2 linked regions of the Cryptosporangium aurantiacum genome follow. The protein of the gene in region 2 interacts with the protein of the main gene of each other region in a pairwise test. Links are inferred from orthologs where the notes say so. Each region holds a gene or a part of one and is shown on either strand. Other genes may lie near its edges. The genes, in order: BUB75_RS17665 and BUB75_RS03580.

Region 1 (6,263 bases), on a different replicon or contig from region 2:
GTCCTCAGCGGGCACCGGAGTCGCCTTCCAGCCGCTGCCGGGCAGGTCGGTCAGGGCGGGAAGCGCGGCTTTGGCCTCGGCGGCGGTGAGCAGCCGGGCCTCGGGGGCTTCGGACGGGCTGGGCGACGCGGAGGGCGCCGGCTGGTCGACGGCGGCGGGTTTCGTGGCGGAGTCGGAGTCGTCGCTGCATCCCGTGAGTGCGAGAGTCAAGGCGCAGACGGTGGCTACGAACACGCTGGTGCGAGTGAACACTCAGTCACGGTAGTGGTCTGCTCTCACAGGAGTGACACAGGGTCCGGCAATCAGTGGAGCCCGTCGGCGTACACCGGCGGGCTCCACGGTCGACAGCGGTCGGTAGCGAGTGTCAGGCGGTCTTCTGCAGGTCCGTCACGATCGACTCGACCAGGGGCTTGTACTCGTTCGACTTGTCGGTGGGGTCGGGGCTGGTCTGGACCATGCTGATCAGGTTGTGGCCGATCCTCGCCTCGAAGACCGTCAGGTAGATCTTGGTGCCCTGGAATTCGGCCGCGAGCCGCACCGCGGCCTGCTGCTCACCGATCTGCAGCGGCGTAAGCGTCTCGGCGGTGAACTCCAGCGTCAGGCCCTCCTCGGTGGCGGAGAACGTCTTGCAGTTTTCGACGAGCTGCGCCGCGGTGAGCGGCAGTTGGCTGTCGGCCTCGTTGGTCCAGGAGGCCACCTCGAACAGCAGCTCGGTCTGGCCGGCGGCCTCGTTCGTGAACGTGATGTTCTCCCTGGCTGCCAGCTTCGACTTGTAGCCGGTGTAGTCGGTGGAGATCTCGTTCATCACCGGGGAGCACTTCTCCGGCGTCACCTTGGGTTCGGTGGTTTCGGTGGAGGCGGGGGCGGTCGTCCAGCCGCTGCCGGGCAGCTCGGAGATCGCGGGGAGTGCCGCCTTCGCGTCGGCGGCGGTCAGCAGGCGGCCCTCGGGCTTCTCAGCACCACCCGTCGGGGACGCGGAGGTCGCCGGCTTGTCGGCGGTGTCCGCGCTGTCGTTCTCGCTTCCGCATCCGGCCAGCGCGGCGCTCAGGGCAACCGCGGCGGCGATCAACAAACTCGTTCGAGTGAACATGTCGGCGCACCATAGTGGACCCTGCCATTGGTGATTGCGCAGCATCCTGCAACCACTTGTGCTCGGTGCCCAAAATCGCTGGGCCGGAGTCAGGCGGCCAGCCGCCCGCGCAGCCTCTCCAGCGTCGGCCAGTAGGTCTCCAGCGGGTCCTCGAACTCCGTGCCGACATGGATCATCGTGATCACGTTCCGGTCGATCTTCGCCTCGAACGTCGTGACGTGGACGGGCACGCCCTTCACCGTCAGCGTCAGCCGGAACGCGCACTGCTCGCGGCCGAGCGGTAACGGGCGCATCTGGGCGGCCGTCACCTGGAACGTCCCGCTCGAGTCCCGGCCGGTGAACGAGCCGCACTGACCGGCCAGCACGTCAGCCTCCGACGGCCGGACGGTGTCCGCGGCGTTCCGCCAGGATTCGACGATGAACGTGACCGTCGTCCGAGTACCGGTCGCGGTCGTCTTCGAGAACGAGACCTCGGACTCGACCGCCGCCAGCCGCCGGTTCCGGTCGACCTCCGGATCGAGCAGCGGCAGGCACACCGGCGGGTCGGCCGACGTGCCGCTGACGTAAGCCGAAGGACGTCCGCTACCGGTGGTGGTGCGCGGCCGCCCGGGATCGGTGGTCCACCCGGTGCCCCCGATCTCGTGGACGGACGGAAGCACACCCTCCGCCTCGTCCGCGGTCAGTAACCGGCCCTCGCGCGTCTCGGTCGCCGAGGGTGCCGGAGACGCCGTGGCCGGGGAATCCTCGGCGTCGGACCCTAAAACGCCGCACCCGCCGAGAGCGAAACTCAGGGCGAGTGCGGCGGCCGATGCGGACCAGGAACGCATCCGGTTATTCGTCGTCCTCGTCGGACCGCGCGAGGTACGTCGCGAGCCGCTCGACGGGGGTCTCGAACTCGGGGTTGAGGTCGACGAAGTCGCGGAGCTGCTCGGCGAGCCAGCCGAGCGTCACGGTCTCCTCGCCGCGACGCTCAGCCAGCTCCTCGATGCCCTTGTCGGTGAAGTACACGCTCAGCCCTTGGTGGGTAGCGCGGCCTCGATGAGGGCCTTCTGCTCCTGCTCGTGCACCTTGCTCGACCCGACGGCCGGCGACGCGGCGGCCTTGCGCGAGACCCGACGCAGCCGGATGCCCTCGAGCTGCTCCAGCAGGTTCAGCGCGACGAAGCTCCAGGCGCCCTGGTTCGCCGGCTCCTCCTGCACCCACACGTGGTCCTCGGCGTTCGAGTAGCGGTCCAGCGCCGCCCGCGCCTCGTTGACCGGCAGCGGGTAGAGCTGCTCCAGCCGGATGATCGCGACGTCGTCGAGCTTGCGCTGCGCCCGCGCCGCGGCCAGGTCGTAGTAGACCTTGCCGGAGCAGAGCAGCACGCGCTTGACCTTGGCCGGGTCGGGCTTGACGCCGTCCACCCCCGGGTCGTCGATGACCGGCTGGAAGCGGCTGCCCTCGGTGAACTCCTCCAGCGGCGAGACCGCGGCCCGGTGCCGCAGCAGCGACTTCGGCGTGAACGCGACCAGCGGGCGGTGGATGCCCGACAGCGCCTGCCGGCGGAGCAGGTGGAACCAGTTCGCCGGCGTCGTGCAGTCGACGACCGTCATGTTGTCTTCCGCGCACATCTGCAGGAAGCGCTCGATGCGGCCGGACGAGTGGTCCGGGCCCTGGCCCTCCTGGCCGTGCGGCAGCAGCAGGCCGACGTTCGACCGCTGGCCCCACTTCGCCTCACCCGAGGACACGAACTCGTCGATCACGGTCTGGGCGCCGTTGACGAAGTCGCCGAACTGCGCCTCCCACAGCACCAGCGCGTCCGGCTGAGCCAGCGAGTAGCCGTACTCGAAGCCCATCGCCGCGTACTCCGACAGCAGTGAGTCGTGCACGAAGAACCGGCCGGTGCCCTGGTCGTTCCGCGCACCGAGCAGGTCGAGCGGCGTGAACTCCGAGCCGTTCTCCTTGTCGATGAGCACCGAGTGCCGCTGGACGAACGTGCCGCGGCGGGAGTCCTGACCGGCCAGCCGGACGACCTTGCCCTGCGCCACCAGCGTGCCGAGCGCGAGGATCTCGCCGAACGCCCAGTCGATGTTGCCCTCGCGGGTCATCTTCTGGCGCTTCTCCATGAGCGGCTTGACCCGCGGGTGCGGGTGGAAGCCCTCGGGGTAGCTCACGTGCGCGTCGCCGACCCGGTGGAGCAGGTCGAGCGGCACCGCGGTGTCGACGATCTGCTCGGACGGGTTCGGCTGCAGCTTCGGCTCCCGGCGCGACGTCTGCGTGGAGTCCTTCGTCGCGCGGAAGACCTGCTCGAGCTTGCCCTGGAAGTCCTTGAGGGCTTCCTCGGCCTCCTCGACCGTGATGTCGCCGCGCCCGATCAGGGCCTCGGTGTAGAGCTTCCGGACGCTGCGCTTGTTGTCGATGATCGCGTACATCTCCGGGTTGCTCATCGAGGGGTCGTCCCCCTCGTTGTGCCCCCGGCGCCGGTAGCAGACCAGGTCGATGACGACGTCCTTGTGGAACGCCTGCCGGTACTCGAACGCCAGCCGCGCCACGCGGACGCAGGCCTCCGGGTCGTCGCCGTTCACGTGGAAGATCGGCGCCTGGATCATCCGGGCCACGTCGGTCGAGTAGAAGCTCGACCGGGAGTAGGCCGGGGCGGTGGTGAAACCGACCTGATTGTTGACGACGACGTGCACGGTGCCACCGGTGCGGTATCCGCGCAGCTGGGAGAGGTTCAGCGTCTCGGCGACCACGCCCTGGCCGGCGAACGCGGCGTCGCCGTGCAGCAGCACCGGCAGCACCGTGTAGCCCTCGAGACCCTTGTCGAGCAGGTCCTGCTTGGCCCTGACGATGCCCTCAAGGACCGGGTTGACCGCCTCGAGGTGGCTCGGGTTGCTGGTCAGCGAGACCTTGATCGTGTGCTGGCCGTCCGGGGTCGTGTACTTCGACTCCGCGCCCAGGTGGTACTTCACGTCGCCGGAGCCCTGGGTGGACTCCGGGTCCATGTTGCCCTCGAACTCGTTGAACACCTTCTCGTACGGCTTGCCGACGATGTTCGTCAGCACGTTCAGCCGGCCGCGGTGCGCCATGCCGATGACGAGCTCGTCCATGTCGTCCTCGGCCGACGCCTGGAGCACCTCGTCCAGCAGCGGGATCACGGCCTCGGCGCCCTCGAGCGAGAACCGCTTCTGCCCCACGAACTTCGTCTGCAGGAACGTCTCGAACGCCTCGGCCTCGTTCAGCTTGGCCAGGATGCGCTTCTGTGTCTCGGGGTCGGGCTTGGAGTGCTTGACCTCGACCCGCTTCGCGATCCAGGCCCGCTCGACCGGCTCCTGGATGTGCATGTACTCGACGCCGATCCGACGGCAGTACGAGTCACGCAGCACACCGAGGATCTCGCGCAGCTTCATCGTCCGCTGGCCGGAGAAGCCACCGACCGGGAACGTGCGGTCGAGGTCCCACAGCGTCAGGCCGTGCTCGAGGATGTCGAGGTCGGCGTGGCGGCGCTGGCGGTACTCCAGCGGGTCGGTGTCGGCCATCAGGTGGCCGCGGACCCGGTAGGAGTGGATCAGCTCGAGGATGCGCGAGGTCTTGTCGATCTCGCCCTCGTGCATCGTCGTGACGTCGCGGACCCAGCGGACCGGCTCGTACGGGATGCGCAGCGACGCGAAGATCTCGTCGTAGAAGCCGTCGGCGCCGAGCAGCAGCTGGTGGATCCGCTTGAGGAACTCGCCGGACTGCGCGCCCTGGATGATCCGGTGGTCGTAGGTGCTGGTCAGCGTGATGACCTTGCTGATCGCGCTGTTCGCCAGCTGCTCCTCGGACAGACCGGAGAACTCGGCCGGGTACTCCATCGCGCCAACGCCGAGGATCGTGCCCTGGCCCTTGGTGAGCCGCGGCATCGAGTGGACGGTGCCGATGCCGCCGGGGTTGGTCAGGCTGATCGTGGTCCCGGCGAAGTCGTCGGTGGTCAGCTTGCCGTTCCGGGCGCGGCGGACGATGTCCTCGTAGGCCTGCCAGAATTGCGAGAAGTCGAGCGTCTCGCACTTCTTGATGCTGGCGACGACGAGCGAGCGGCTGCCGTCCTTCTGCTGCAGGTCGATCGCGAGCCCGAGGTTGACGTGGTCGGGCACGAGCAGCGCCGGCTTACCGTCCACCTCGGTGTAGGAGTTGTTCATCTCCGGGTGGGACATCACGGCCTTGACCTGGGCCCAGCCGATCAGGTGCGTGAAGCTGACCTTCCCGCCCCGCGAGCGGGCCAGGTTGGAGTTGATGACGATCCGGTTGTCAGCCACCAGCTTCGCCGGGACCGCCCGCACGCTGGTGGCGGTCGGGACCTCGAGCGACGCCTCCATGTTCTGGACGATCCGCGCGGCAGCGCCGCGGATCGGCTTGGTGGAGGGGCCGGTCTTCTCCGGCTCGGCGGCCTTCGGCTCCGCAGCCTTGGCGGCCGGAGCAGGGGCCGGGGCGGGCTTCGCGGGGGCCGGCTTGGCCGGGCCGGGCTTGGGAGGCGCGGGCTTCGCAGCCGCCGACGCGGCCGGCCCGGGCTTCGGGGCAGGCTTGGGAGGCGCGGGCTTCGGCGCGGCCTTGCTCGCGAGCGTCGCCGGGGACGGTGCCCCACCGTTCGACGAGGACGTGGAGCCGCCGGCCCGCCCGTCCGCACGGTCCGCCGCCGGGGCGGTGCTGTTCTCGGTCGTGGCCGGACCGCTCGGGCTGCCCGCGCCGGTGGGCTTGTAATCGGCGAAGAACTCGTGCCAGGCCGGATCGACGCTGGCAGGGTCGGCGAGATACTGCTGGTAGATCTCCTCGACCACCCATTCGTTGGCCCCGAAGGCCGCCAGGGAATCCTCGGTCTGCGTTGAGGTGCTGCTCTGCGTCGACACGGCCGCGTGTTCGCCTTCTTCTCAGCTACTCGTGCGTACGGTTCGTTCGTTTTCGAGGGGGTTCCGGAGGAGCCCACCCACGGCACGGTAACCCCGCCGCCGCAACTGACCAGGCTACGCCGCAGCGCTATTGAGTGCTGAGCGCGCCCGGTCAGCGGAAGGGATTTCGAGTGCAACACGACACTCGGTTCTCAGGGGTCCCGCCCAGCCGAATCGGTTCAGTGCTCGCGGCGTGTCAGCTGACGTCGCGCGCCGCCGTGATCAGCGTTCCGTAGGCGGTGGTGAGGACGCCGTAGACGAGCAGGACGAGC
Region 2 (10,508 bases):
GTGACCCGCGGCCTGGTCGACCAGCCGGGGTTCCCCGACGACCCGGAGCCGCGCGCGATCGGCGCCACCTGTGACGGCGTCCGGATCTGGTCGGTGTATGTGCCGAACGGGCGCGAACCCGGGCACGCGCACTACACGTACAAGCTGGCCTGGCTGGAGGCGCTGCGGAACACCGTGGCCGCGGAGCTGGGGTCGGGCCCGTTCGTCGTCGCCGGCGACTTCAACGTGGCCCCCACCGACGACGACGTCTTCGACCCGGCCGCGTTCGTCGGCCTCACGCACGTCACGCCGCCGGAGCGGGCGGCGCTGGCCTCGCTGCGCGAGGCCGGGCTGGTCGACGTGGTGCCGCGGCCGTTGAAATACGACCACCCGTTCACCTACTGGGACTACCGGGCCGGGGCGTTCCCGAAGAACCTCGGCATGCGCATCGACCTGTTCTATGCGGACGCCGCCCTCGCGGCCACCGTCAGCGACGCCTACGTCGACCGCAACGCCCGCAAGGGAAAGGCCCCGTCGGATCACGCCCCGGTCGTCGTGGACGTGAACTAACCGGCGTCGGGCCGGGCGCGGCGGGCGAAGGACTCACGCTCAGCGGCCAACTGGTCGCGCAGAGTGTGGTTCAGCAGCGCCTTGGTCTCGGTGAGCGCGACGCGGTCGGCGGCCAGCAGCCCCGCGACGAGCGCGTCGGTGGCCACCTCCAACTCGGTGCCGGGCACGACCCGGGAGACGAGCCCGATCCGCTCGGCCTCGGCCGCGCCGACGGTTCGCCCGGTGAGGCAGAGCTCGGTCGCCCGTGCGGCACCGACCAGGTCGACCAGCCGGCCGGTGGCCCCGAGCAGCGGCGCGCCCCCGGTGCGCGCTCCGGTCAGCGTGAGCGACGCCTCGACGCCGAGCAGCCGCAGGTCGCAGCAGAGCGCGAGTTCCACGGCGACGCCGGTGAGCGGGCCCCGTGCGGTGGCCACCGAGACGACGTCTGCCCGCCGGAGCCAGGCCACCCCCTCTTGGTAACCGGCCAGAACCGGGTCGCGATCCTCCCCGGATGCACTGTCGGTAGTGGACGCGTTACTTTCGGCGAGTTCGAGGACGACCACCCGGATGTCGCCGGTCAGTTCGCGTCCGATTCGTGCCAGCCCGCTCAGCGTCCGGACTGCCCTGTCGTCGAACCGACCGACCGGGCCGACCGCAACGGTGAGTAGCCCCGGCTGATCGCGGCGCAGCCGCGGCCCGGCACCGTCCGCGTCGGTATCGCCCCTGGTCATCGGAGTGCTCTCCGGCTCCATCGGCATCGTCGCCCCCTCCGGATTCGGTCCGTACCGGACGAGCCTACGCACCGCTGTGATGTACCGAACGTTGGCAACAACCGGGCCGAACGGATGGAACCTTCACCTCCAGATCGTGGGTCACTCCCGGCACGCCTTACCCTGAAAGCCATGGCTTCCGGCTACCGGTATGACGACGCCCGCCCGAACGGCGGGACGTACGACCCTCCGCGCGGCGCGGACCCTGACGCGGCGACCTACCGTCGGCCCCGCTCCACCGAGGCCGAGCGTGGCCACCACCCCTCCCCGGAGCCATCGAGGACGCGGCCGCCGGAGCCCCGCGGTCGGTACGAGGACGACGGCGCGCACCGCGGTTCGTTCGACGACTACGACGACCGCGGCGGGTACAACGGATACGACGACAACCGCCGGTACGACGAGCGGCGACCCGACCGGTACGACGAGCGCGGCGGCTACGACGAGCGCGCGGGTCGGGACGACCGGCGCGGGCAGGACGACCGGCGCGGGTACGACGACCGCTCGCGCCGCGGCTACAACGGTGCCGGATACGACGGGGCTCCTGGATACGACGGGGCTCCCGGATACGACGGGGCCCCCGGCTACGACGGGGCCCCCGGCTACAACGGCGCGGCCGGATACGACGGGGCCCCCGGCTACAACGGCGCGGCCGGATACGACGACCGACGTGGTTATGACGACCGCGGTGGGTACGACAACCGGATGGCAAACGACGACCGGAGCGGCTACCGCGACCGGAGCGGGTACGACGAGCGTGGCGGGTACGACGACCGCGGCGGGTACGGCGACCGGCGTCCGGAGGGCCGTCGAGGCGACGGCGGGCACGACGACCGGGCGGGCTATGACCGCCGGGGCGGCTACGACGAGGAGCCCGGCCAGGAGACTCGCCGGGTCCGGCCCGAGGAACTGGGCCTGCCCGCGCTGGGTCGCCGCGACAACCGTGAGGGGTCGCCCGGCGCCGAGACGCGGATCATCCCCGCGGCCCGTACCCCGGCCGACGGTCCGCCGCCGCGCCGGGACGTGCCGATTCCGCCGGCGGTGGACACCGAGTCCACGATGGTGTTACCCAAGGCGACCGACCGCTCACCGCTCGACCGCGCCCTGCGTGACCAGGACAACGAGCAGACCCAGATGTTCGTACCGCGGCCGTCGTCCGGTGCGGCCGGCGGTCCGCCCGGCGTCGCCGCGACCCGGGTCGGCGGCCCGGATGACGCTGCGACGCAGATGATCCGGCGCCCGGAGGATCTGCCGCGGATCGACGTCCCCGGCATGCCCGCGGGCAGCGACGACCAGGCCACCCAGCTCTTCACCCGCCCCGACGACCTCGGGCGACCGGTTTTCGTCGACAGCAGCGGCAAGCGCCAGAAGCGGCTCAAGATCCTGTTCCGCCTGGTCGGCATCATCGCGCTGCTGTTCCTGATCGGCATCATCGTCAGCCTGACCGCCGGGCCTGGGGTCATGCGCGGCGCGATCATCGACGAGAAGAAAGAGGACAAGAAGACCGAAGCTCCCCCGGCGAAGTCGGAGTCGCCGTCGGCGTCGGCGTCCGCGAGCCCGTCGGAGAGAGCGGTCGGCGACCCGGCCCCGGAATCCAGCCGAGGGCCGCAGGTGACCAATCCGACCCGGTCGGCGGCAGCCCCGGACGACGACGAGCCCGCCCCGACGCCGCGTCCGACGCGGACGCGCGAGCCGGAGCCGTCCGACGACCCGGAGCCCACCGGTAACCCCACGCAGCCCACCGCCGGGCCGACCGGCGGCAGCGTGAGCCCGGGGCCCTAACTGCGTACACCGGGGTGCCCTTCCTGGGGGCACGAGGATTGCCCCCAGGAGGACCAGTGTTGAAGTAGGACATTTCAGTTTACAGGGATGGTTAGCGCCGTCCCGTTCCCTTTAGCCTGTGTGCATGCCTCTCGTCCCTACCGACGACACCACAGGCGTCACTCCCGCGTTCTGGACTCCCTCGATCACCAGGGCGGGCGAGGACGGCGAGATTCCCGAGCCCGCGGCCGCAGAGCCGCCGCAGGCGGAATCGCAGGGTGATACCCCGGATCCGGTCGGCGAGCCCGCCAGCGACGGTCTCACGCCCCCGGATGACGCCCCCGCCGAGACGCCGGACCCGCCTCCGGTCGACACACGCTCCGATTCGGACGCCGCGAACAGCACCGACGACACGCAACTATTACACAGGGTCGCTGATGCAGAACTCCCCGTGTTCCTCGATACGACCGGCCGCCGTCGGCGCCGCCTGCGGGCAGCACTCTGGCTGGTCAGCCTCGCCGGCCTGACGTACGCCACGATCCTCGTCGTCAGCATGCTCGGCGGTCACGGGGCACAGTCACACGCTTCCCCGGAGTTACGTCCGGGCGGCAAACAGTCGCCGCCGGCCACCGGCGCCCCGGTCGCCACCGCCCGGGCCGAACTCTCCCGCTCCGCGGCCGCGACCGTCGACACCGGACCGGCGGCACGAGCCACCGGCAGCGCACCCGCCGCCACCCCTCGGTCGACGCGCTCCGCCCCGGCCGCGAGCACTCGGCCCTCCGCCGCCCCCAGCAACCCTCCCGCGCCGACGCCGTCCGCCGCGGCGCCGAGCCCTTCGCCGAGCGGCAACGCCCTCGACGGCCTCCTGGACACCCTGTTCCCCTGGGCGTCCTGACCAGCGAACGCTACTAGTCGCATTTGCATAGTCACGCTCAGATACTTCGTCCGATGTCCGACACGCTCTCACTGTGAGTTACCTGATAGTCGAAGTCGTTGCGCCATCTCGGGTTTGTCCGGACTTACCGGGAATTCGCACCCCCGTCTGTCCGGATAGAACCGGAAATGGAGCTAACTGAGCGTGAGGTAAGGCTGCACCCGTGGGTCTTTAGTCTCGAAGCGTGAACACTGTCGCCCCCTCCGACATCACGCAGAGTCTCGAACCTCTCGGCGATGACGTGCTGACCTCGCGCTCGCCGGTTTTTGTCGACACGACCGGACGCCGCCGACGCCTGGTCCGGATCGTCGCCGGCTTCGTCTCCGCGTGCTGCTTGCTCTACACCGGACTGCTGGCCATCAGCTTGTTCACCGGCTCCTCGGTCGGCCTGGACACGCTGTTCCCGGCCGGAGACAAGGCCGCCGCCACCCGCACGGCGCCCAGCGCCGGTGCGGCGAGCTCGGACTCCGCGTCGGACACCGGCAACCTGTCCCGCGACACCGCAGCGGCACAGTCCGGTGATCAGGCCACTACGGACAGTGTCACCGCACCGGCCCCGAGCGCCACCGCGACGGCCAAGCCGTCCGCCGGCGCGACGAAGGCCCCGACGAAGGCTCCGACCACGGCGCCCACGACGGCGGCTCCGACCACCGCGCCGACGACCGCACCGACCACCGCGGCGCCGACGACGGCCCCGACCACGACCGCCCCGACGACGGCGCCGACGACCGCTCCGACCGCGGAAGCGCCAGGCACCGCCGCGGGCGGCGCGGCGACGACGCCGTAAGACCCGCGGAAACGACGATCGGCGGGAGAGCCCAGGGGGCTCTCCCGCCGATTTTGTTCGTACGCGGGGCGCGGAGCGTCAGGCCAGCGAGACGAGCTCCATCAGGTCGTCGGACCAGTTGTCCTCCACCCCGTCGGGCAGCAGGATCACCTTCTCCGGCTTCAACGCCTCGACCGCTCCGGGGTCGTGCGTCACCAGGACCACCGCTCCGGTGTACGTGGTGAGCGCGTCGAGCACCTGGGCCCGGCTCGCCGGGTCGAGGTTGTTCGTCGGCTCGTCCAGCAGCAGCACGTTCGCGGACGAGCTCACCAGCCCGGCCAGCGCCAGCCGGGTCTTCTCGCCACCGGAGAGCACCCCGGCCGGCTTGTTCACGTCGTCGCCGGAGAACAGGAACGCGCCGAGCAACCGGCGCAGCTCACCGTCGCTGCTGTCCGGCGCCGCCGCGCGGACGTTCTCCAGCACGGTCCGCTCGGTGTCCAGCGTCTCGTGCTCCTGGGCGTAGTAGCCGAGCTTGAGCCCGTGACCGGGCACGACCTCGCCGGTGTCGGGCTGCTCCATCCCGGAGAGCAGGCGCAGCAGCGTCGTCTTCCCGGCACCGTTCAGCCCGAGGACGACCACCCGGGTGCCCCGGTCGACGGCCAGGTCGACGTCGGTGAAGATCTCCAGCGAGCCGTAGCTCTTCGAGAGGCCCTCCGCGGTGAGCGGAGTCCGGCCGCACGGCGCAGGCGTCGGGAACCGCACCTTCGCCACCTTGTCCGAGACCCGCTCGTCGGCGAGCCCGGCCAGCAGCTTCTCGGCGCGCTTGGCCATGTTCTGCGCGGCGGTCGCCTTGGTGGCCTTCGCCCGCATCTTGTCGGCCTGGGACATCAGCGCGCCGGCCTTCTTCTCGGCGTTCGCGCGCTCGCGCTTGCGCCGCCGCTCGTCGGCCTCGCGCTGCGCGTGGTAGGCCTTCCACCCCAGGTTGTACTGGTCGACCTCGGCGCGGTTGGCGTCCAGGTACCAGACCTTGTTGACGACGGCGTCCAGCAGGTCGCCGTCGTGAGAGATCACGATCAGGCCGCTCTTGTGGCCCTTGAGGTAGTCGCGCAACCAGGTGATCGAGTCGGCGTCGAGGTGGTTCGTCGGCTCGTCGAGCAGTAGCGTCTCGGCGTCGGAGAACAGGATCCGGGCGAGCTCGACGCGGCGGCGCTGACCGCCGGAGAGCGTCCGGAGCGGCTGTGCGAGGACCCGGTCGGGCAGGCCCAGGTTCGCGCAGATCCGGGCGGCCTCGCTCTCGGCGGCGTAGCCGCCCAGCGCGGCGAACTGGTCCTCCAGCCGGCCGTACCGGCGGACCAGCTTGTCGCGGTCGGCGTCGGTCGCGGCCTCGGCCATCGCGATCTGCACCTTGTCCATGTCGTGCAGCAGGACGTCCAGCCCGCGGGCGGAGAGCACCCGGTCGCGGGCGGTGACGTCGAGGTCGCCGGTGCGCGGATCCTGCGGGAGGTAACCGACCTCACCCCGGCGCGAGACCTCGCCGGCGTACGGCATCCCTTCGCCCGCCAGCACCTTCAGCGTGGTGGTCTTGCCCGCGCCGTTGCGGCCGACGAGGCCGATCCGGTCGCCGGGCTGAACCCGCAGCGTGGTGTCGGACAGCAGGATGCGCGCACCGGCGCGCAGCTCCAAGCCGGTAACGGTGATCACGGGGAATTCCTCGCAGACGGACGGGCCGAAATGGAACAGGTCAGGCGAGGGTCGGTCTACGAGTGCACGTAGCCAGTCTACCCGTCTGCGCGGAGCGCTTTTCCGGCCGCTGGGTTGGCGCCGTCGCCTGCCGGGTACCGGACGGGCGCGCCCCCAGGAAGGCGGGGCACGGGACGGACGGTGCGTGCGATGGACTTCGACGAGGACGCCAATCTTGATCTCTCCAAGGTTGAGGATGCGCGCGGCGGCGGAGGCGGCTTCAGCGGCGGCCCGATGGTCGTCGGCGGCGGCGCGCTGGGGCTGATCGTCACCGTCGTGCTGGCCCTGCTCGGGTACAACACGCTCGGCGACGACTCGTCGAGCCCGGCGCCCAGCAGCTCGGCGAACCTGGCGCAGGAGTGCGCGGTGAGCAACGCCCAGCGGTTCGAGCTGGTCCAGTGCCGCCAGGTCGCGGTCTTCGACGATCTACGCGACTACTGGAGCACCGAGGGCACCAAGGCGCTCGGCGCGCAGTACGCGGACCCCCGGCTCCGCTTCTTCACCCAGGGCGTGAACACCGCGTGCGGTCAGGCCACGTCCGCGGTCGGCCCGTTCTACTGCCCCGGTGACCAGCGCATTTACATCGACCTCGGGTTCTACGACGAGCTGGCGCAGCGGTTCGGCGCGCCCGGCGAGTTCGCCCAGGCGTACGTGCTGGCCCACGAGTTCGGCCACCACATCCAGTACCTCACCGGGTTCGAGAGTGAGGTCCGCCGCCTCCAGCAGCGGGACCCCGGCAACGAGAACAAGTACTCGATCGCGCTGGAACTGCAGGCCGACTGTTTCGCCGGGGTGTGGACGCGGAACGCCTCGGGCGGAGCGCAGAGCCTGGTCGAGAGCGTCTCGGCCGAAGACATCAAGTCCGCGCTCCAGGCCGCCGGAGCGGTCGGCGACGACCGGATCCAAGAGCAGTCCGGTGGCCGGGTGAACCCCGAGACCTGGACGCACGGCTCGGCCGCCCAGCGCGAGCAGTGGTTCAACACCGGCCACTCCAGCGGCGATCCGAAGACGTGCAGCACGCTCGACCGGGTATGACATTCGTCATGGGATAGGCGTGAACGGCTCCCGGAACGTCGTGCATCGGCGCACGGTCCGGACGCTCCGAGCGCCACCACGCTGGAGGCATGGCGAACAACGCGCTGTCGAACTACCTCGCCGACCTGATGTCGTTCACGTCGGCGCCCACCGTCCCCCGTGAGCTGGCGGTCACCGTGTCCAGCCTCGTCTTACTCGGCGTGGTCTGGACGATCGTCGACGACCGGCAGTTCATGCTGATCTTGTCGGTCGTGTTCGGCCTGTACCTGGCCCTGCGGCTGGGCCTCGCCGCCCGGAAGCAGGGCGCCCGGTGAACGCCGTCGAGGTCCGCGAACTGACCCGCACCTACCGATCCGGTGCCGAGGCCGTCCGCGGGATCAGCTTCACGGTCCGGCCCGGAGGCGTGTTCGGCCTGCTCGGCACGAACGGCGCAGGCAAGACCTCCACGATGGACGTCGTCGCCGGGCTCGCATCCCCGACCACGGGCACCGTCCGGGTGCTCGGCCACGACCCGATCCGGGAGCGCCGGGCCGTCCGGCACCGCACCGGCGTCGTCCTGCAGTCCGGCGGGTTACCCGGCGAGCTGACCGTCGCCGAGGCCGTCCGGATGTGGTCGGGCACGATGCGCCGACCCCGGCCGGCCACCGAGGCGATCGAATCCGTCGACCTCGGCGCCCGACTGAACGTCCCGATCAAAAGCCTTTCCGGTGGCGAACGGCGTCGGCTGGACCTCGCGGTCGCGCTGCTCGGGCGCCCCGACCTGCTGCTGCTCGACGAACCCACGACCGGGCTCGACGCGGAGAGCCGCCGCCAGGTCTGGACGCTGATCCGCGCGCTGGTCGACGACGGCACCGCGGTGCTGCTCACCACGCACCACCTGGAGGAGGCCGAGGAGCTCTCGGACTCGCTGGCGATCCTGCACCGCGGCCGGATCGTCGCCGAGGGCACGCTCGACGAGGTCGTCGCCACCCACCGCGCGGAGATCCGCTGGGGTGCGGCGGCCGGCCGGCCGCCGGCCGGGGTTCTCGACGGCGAGGCCGTCGAGGTCAGCAGCAGGCACGTCGTGGTCCGCACCGGCACCCTGCAGCGGACGCTCGTCCGCGTGCTGTGCTGGGCCGAGGACACCGGCGTCGTGCTGCCCGAGCTGCGCGCCACCCCCGCGTCGCTGGAGACCGCGTTCCTGGCGCTGGCCCGCGGCGAAGAATCCGCTGACCGTGAGCTGGAGGGAGTCCGATGATCGCCAGGACCTACTCGCTGGGGCGCGCCGAAGTGCTGCTGCTGCGCCGCAACAAGACGCTGCTGTTCACCGCGTTGCTGGTGCCGCTCGGCCTGGTCGGGGCGCTGGCCACCGCCGGGGACGGTGGAGCGCCCGACGACAGCGAAGCCGCGACCATGGTCGGCCTGTTCATCGGCATGGTGCTGCTGTTCGTCGTCTACTACACCGTGCTCAGCGGTTCGGTGGCGCGCCGCGAGGAGGGTGTGCTGCAGCGCCTGCGGACCGGGGAGGCTTCCGACGCCGAGATCCTGACCGCGACATCGCTGCCCGGCTCGGTCGTAGCGCTCGTCCAGGTCCTGCTGTTCGCGGCCGTCGGCGGGGTGGTGCTCGGCCTGCCGGTTCCGCACAACCCGGTCATCGTGCTGTTCGCGGTGCTTCTCGGCGCGGCCGTGTTCGCGGTCGTCGCGCTGCTCACCGCGGTGATCTCCCGGACCGTGGAGTCCGTGCAGATCACCAGCCTGCCGGTGCTCGCGGTCTGCCTGTTCGGCGCCGGCCTGGTGGTTCCGCTGGAGGAGCTACCGCCGGCCGTCGAGCGGATCTGCGGGTTCACGCCGCTGGCCGCCGTGCTCGAGCTGGTGCGGGACGGCTGGCTGGGCCCGGTCGACTGGGTCTCCGCGGCCGGACAGACCGGGATCCTGCTGGCCTGGATCGCGGCGGGCGTCCTACTGATCCGGACGTCGTTCCGCTGGTCGCCCAGGGCATGATCTGGGCTTGGGGGTGAGCCGCATGGCGTTACATCGATGGTGGCGCGAGGCCGACGACGTCGCGCGCGTCACGCTCTACACGCGGTGCTCGATGTTTCCGCTCGCCGCCGTCGGGCCGTTCGTCGTCGGCTCGATCCCGGCGTCGCGGGCAGGCGAGATCACCGGCCCGGTGCGGACGACGCTGGTCGCGGTGGTCCTGGCGGTGTCGGTCGTCGTGCTGTACGTGCTCGACCGTCTGGTCACCGGCCACTCGCTGCGGCGCCGGGACTACTGGGTCTGGGGCGGCGCCGTGCTGGCCGGGGCGCTGATCGTGAGCCTGGCGCCGATCGGGAACGCCCGCGGGCCCGGCCTGGTGCTGATCGCGGCGTTCGGGCTCGCTCCGCTCGGCGGCTGGGGCGCCCGCTATTACGTGCCGGTCGGCGCCGTGGTGGCGGTCGCGATCGCGCTGCAGTCCGACGCCCGGCACGACGGGCCCGGCCTGATGTTCGAGGTCGCGTTCTTCGTGCTGGCCGTCCTGGTCGCGGTGGCGTCCGCGGTGCAGCTCTCGCTCTGGCTGGTCAACGTCGTGCGGCGGCTCGCGGACGCCGACCGCACGCGGGCCGAGCTCGCGGTCGCCGAGGAGCGCCTGCGGTTCGCCCGCGACCTGCACGACATCGTCGGGCGCGACCTCTCGGCGATCGCGATGACCAGTGATCTCGCCGCCGAACTGGCCCGGCGCGGCCGCCCGGAGGCCGCGGAACGCGCCGAGGAGGCGCGGAACATCGCCCAGGAATCGCTGCGGCAGGTGCGGGCCGCCGTGCGCGGATACCGCGCGGTCGACCTGCGGACCGAGCTCGAGGGGTCGGCGGCGCTGCTGCGTTCCGCCGGGGTGACCAGCCGGATCAGCGCCGAGGTCGCCACGCTGCCGGACGACGTCCGGACCGCGGCGGCGTGGGTGGTGCGCGAGGGCGTGACGAACGTGGTGCGGCACTCGGCGGCGACGCTGTGCCGCATCGAG

The links.
Region 1: the proteins of BUB75_RS03580 (region 2) and BUB75_RS17665 interact in binary tests that used the Escherichia coli proteins (3 or more experiments, as listed by UniProt). The link is inferred for Cryptosporangium aurantiacum from one-to-one orthologs.

The regions. Positions count from the first base shown.
Region 1 is NZ_FRCS01000005.1:28,473-34,735, reverse strand. What follows is about bases 1,901-6,263. They hold BUB75_RS17665 (multifunctional oxoglutarate decarboxylase/oxoglutarate dehydrogenase thiamine pyrophosphate-binding subunit/dihydrolipoyllysine-residue succinyltransferase subunit), read right to left. Parts: upstream 5,953-6,263; coding sequence 2,101-5,952; downstream 1,901-2,100. Other genes in these bases: BUB75_RS17660 (ABC transporter permease), read right to left, coding at 6,188-6,263; BUB75_RS46280 (DUF6104 family protein), read right to left, coding at 1,922-2,098; BUB75_RS17670 (hypothetical protein), read right to left, coding at 1,901-1,917. In the rest of the region: BUB75_RS17680 (hypothetical protein), read right to left, coding at 1-210; BUB75_RS17675 (hypothetical protein), read right to left, coding at 365-1,090; more of BUB75_RS17670, read right to left, coding at 1,180-1,900. UniProt on the Escherichia coli protein: E1 component of the 2-oxoglutarate dehydrogenase (OGDH) complex which catalyzes the decarboxylation of 2-oxoglutarate, the first step in the conversion of 2-oxoglutarate to succinyl-CoA and CO(2).
Region 2 is NZ_FRCS01000001.1:820,184-830,691, reverse strand. Bases 4,157-6,996 are described here. They hold BUB75_RS03580 (ABC-F family ATP-binding cassette domain-containing protein), read right to left. Parts: upstream 6,458-6,996; coding sequence 4,856-6,457; downstream 4,157-4,855. Other genes in these bases: ypfJ (KPN_02809 family neutral zinc metallopeptidase), read left to right, coding at 6,647-6,996; BUB75_RS46055 (hypothetical protein), read left to right, coding at 4,175-4,777. In the rest of the region: BUB75_RS03605 (exodeoxyribonuclease III), read left to right, coding at 1-549; BUB75_RS03600 (enoyl-CoA hydratase/isomerase family protein), read right to left, coding at 546-1,259; BUB75_RS46060 (hypothetical protein), read left to right, coding at 1,431-3,077; BUB75_RS03590 (hypothetical protein), read left to right, coding at 3,202-3,951; more of ypfJ, read left to right, coding at 6,997-7,531; BUB75_RS03570 (hypothetical protein), read left to right, coding at 7,621-7,845; BUB75_RS03565 (ABC transporter ATP-binding protein), read left to right, coding at 7,842-8,768; BUB75_RS03560 (ABC transporter permease), read left to right, coding at 8,765-9,511; BUB75_RS03555 (sensor histidine kinase), read left to right, coding at 9,534-10,508. UniProt on the Escherichia coli protein: Genetic data indicate it may be involved in ribosome assembly or function.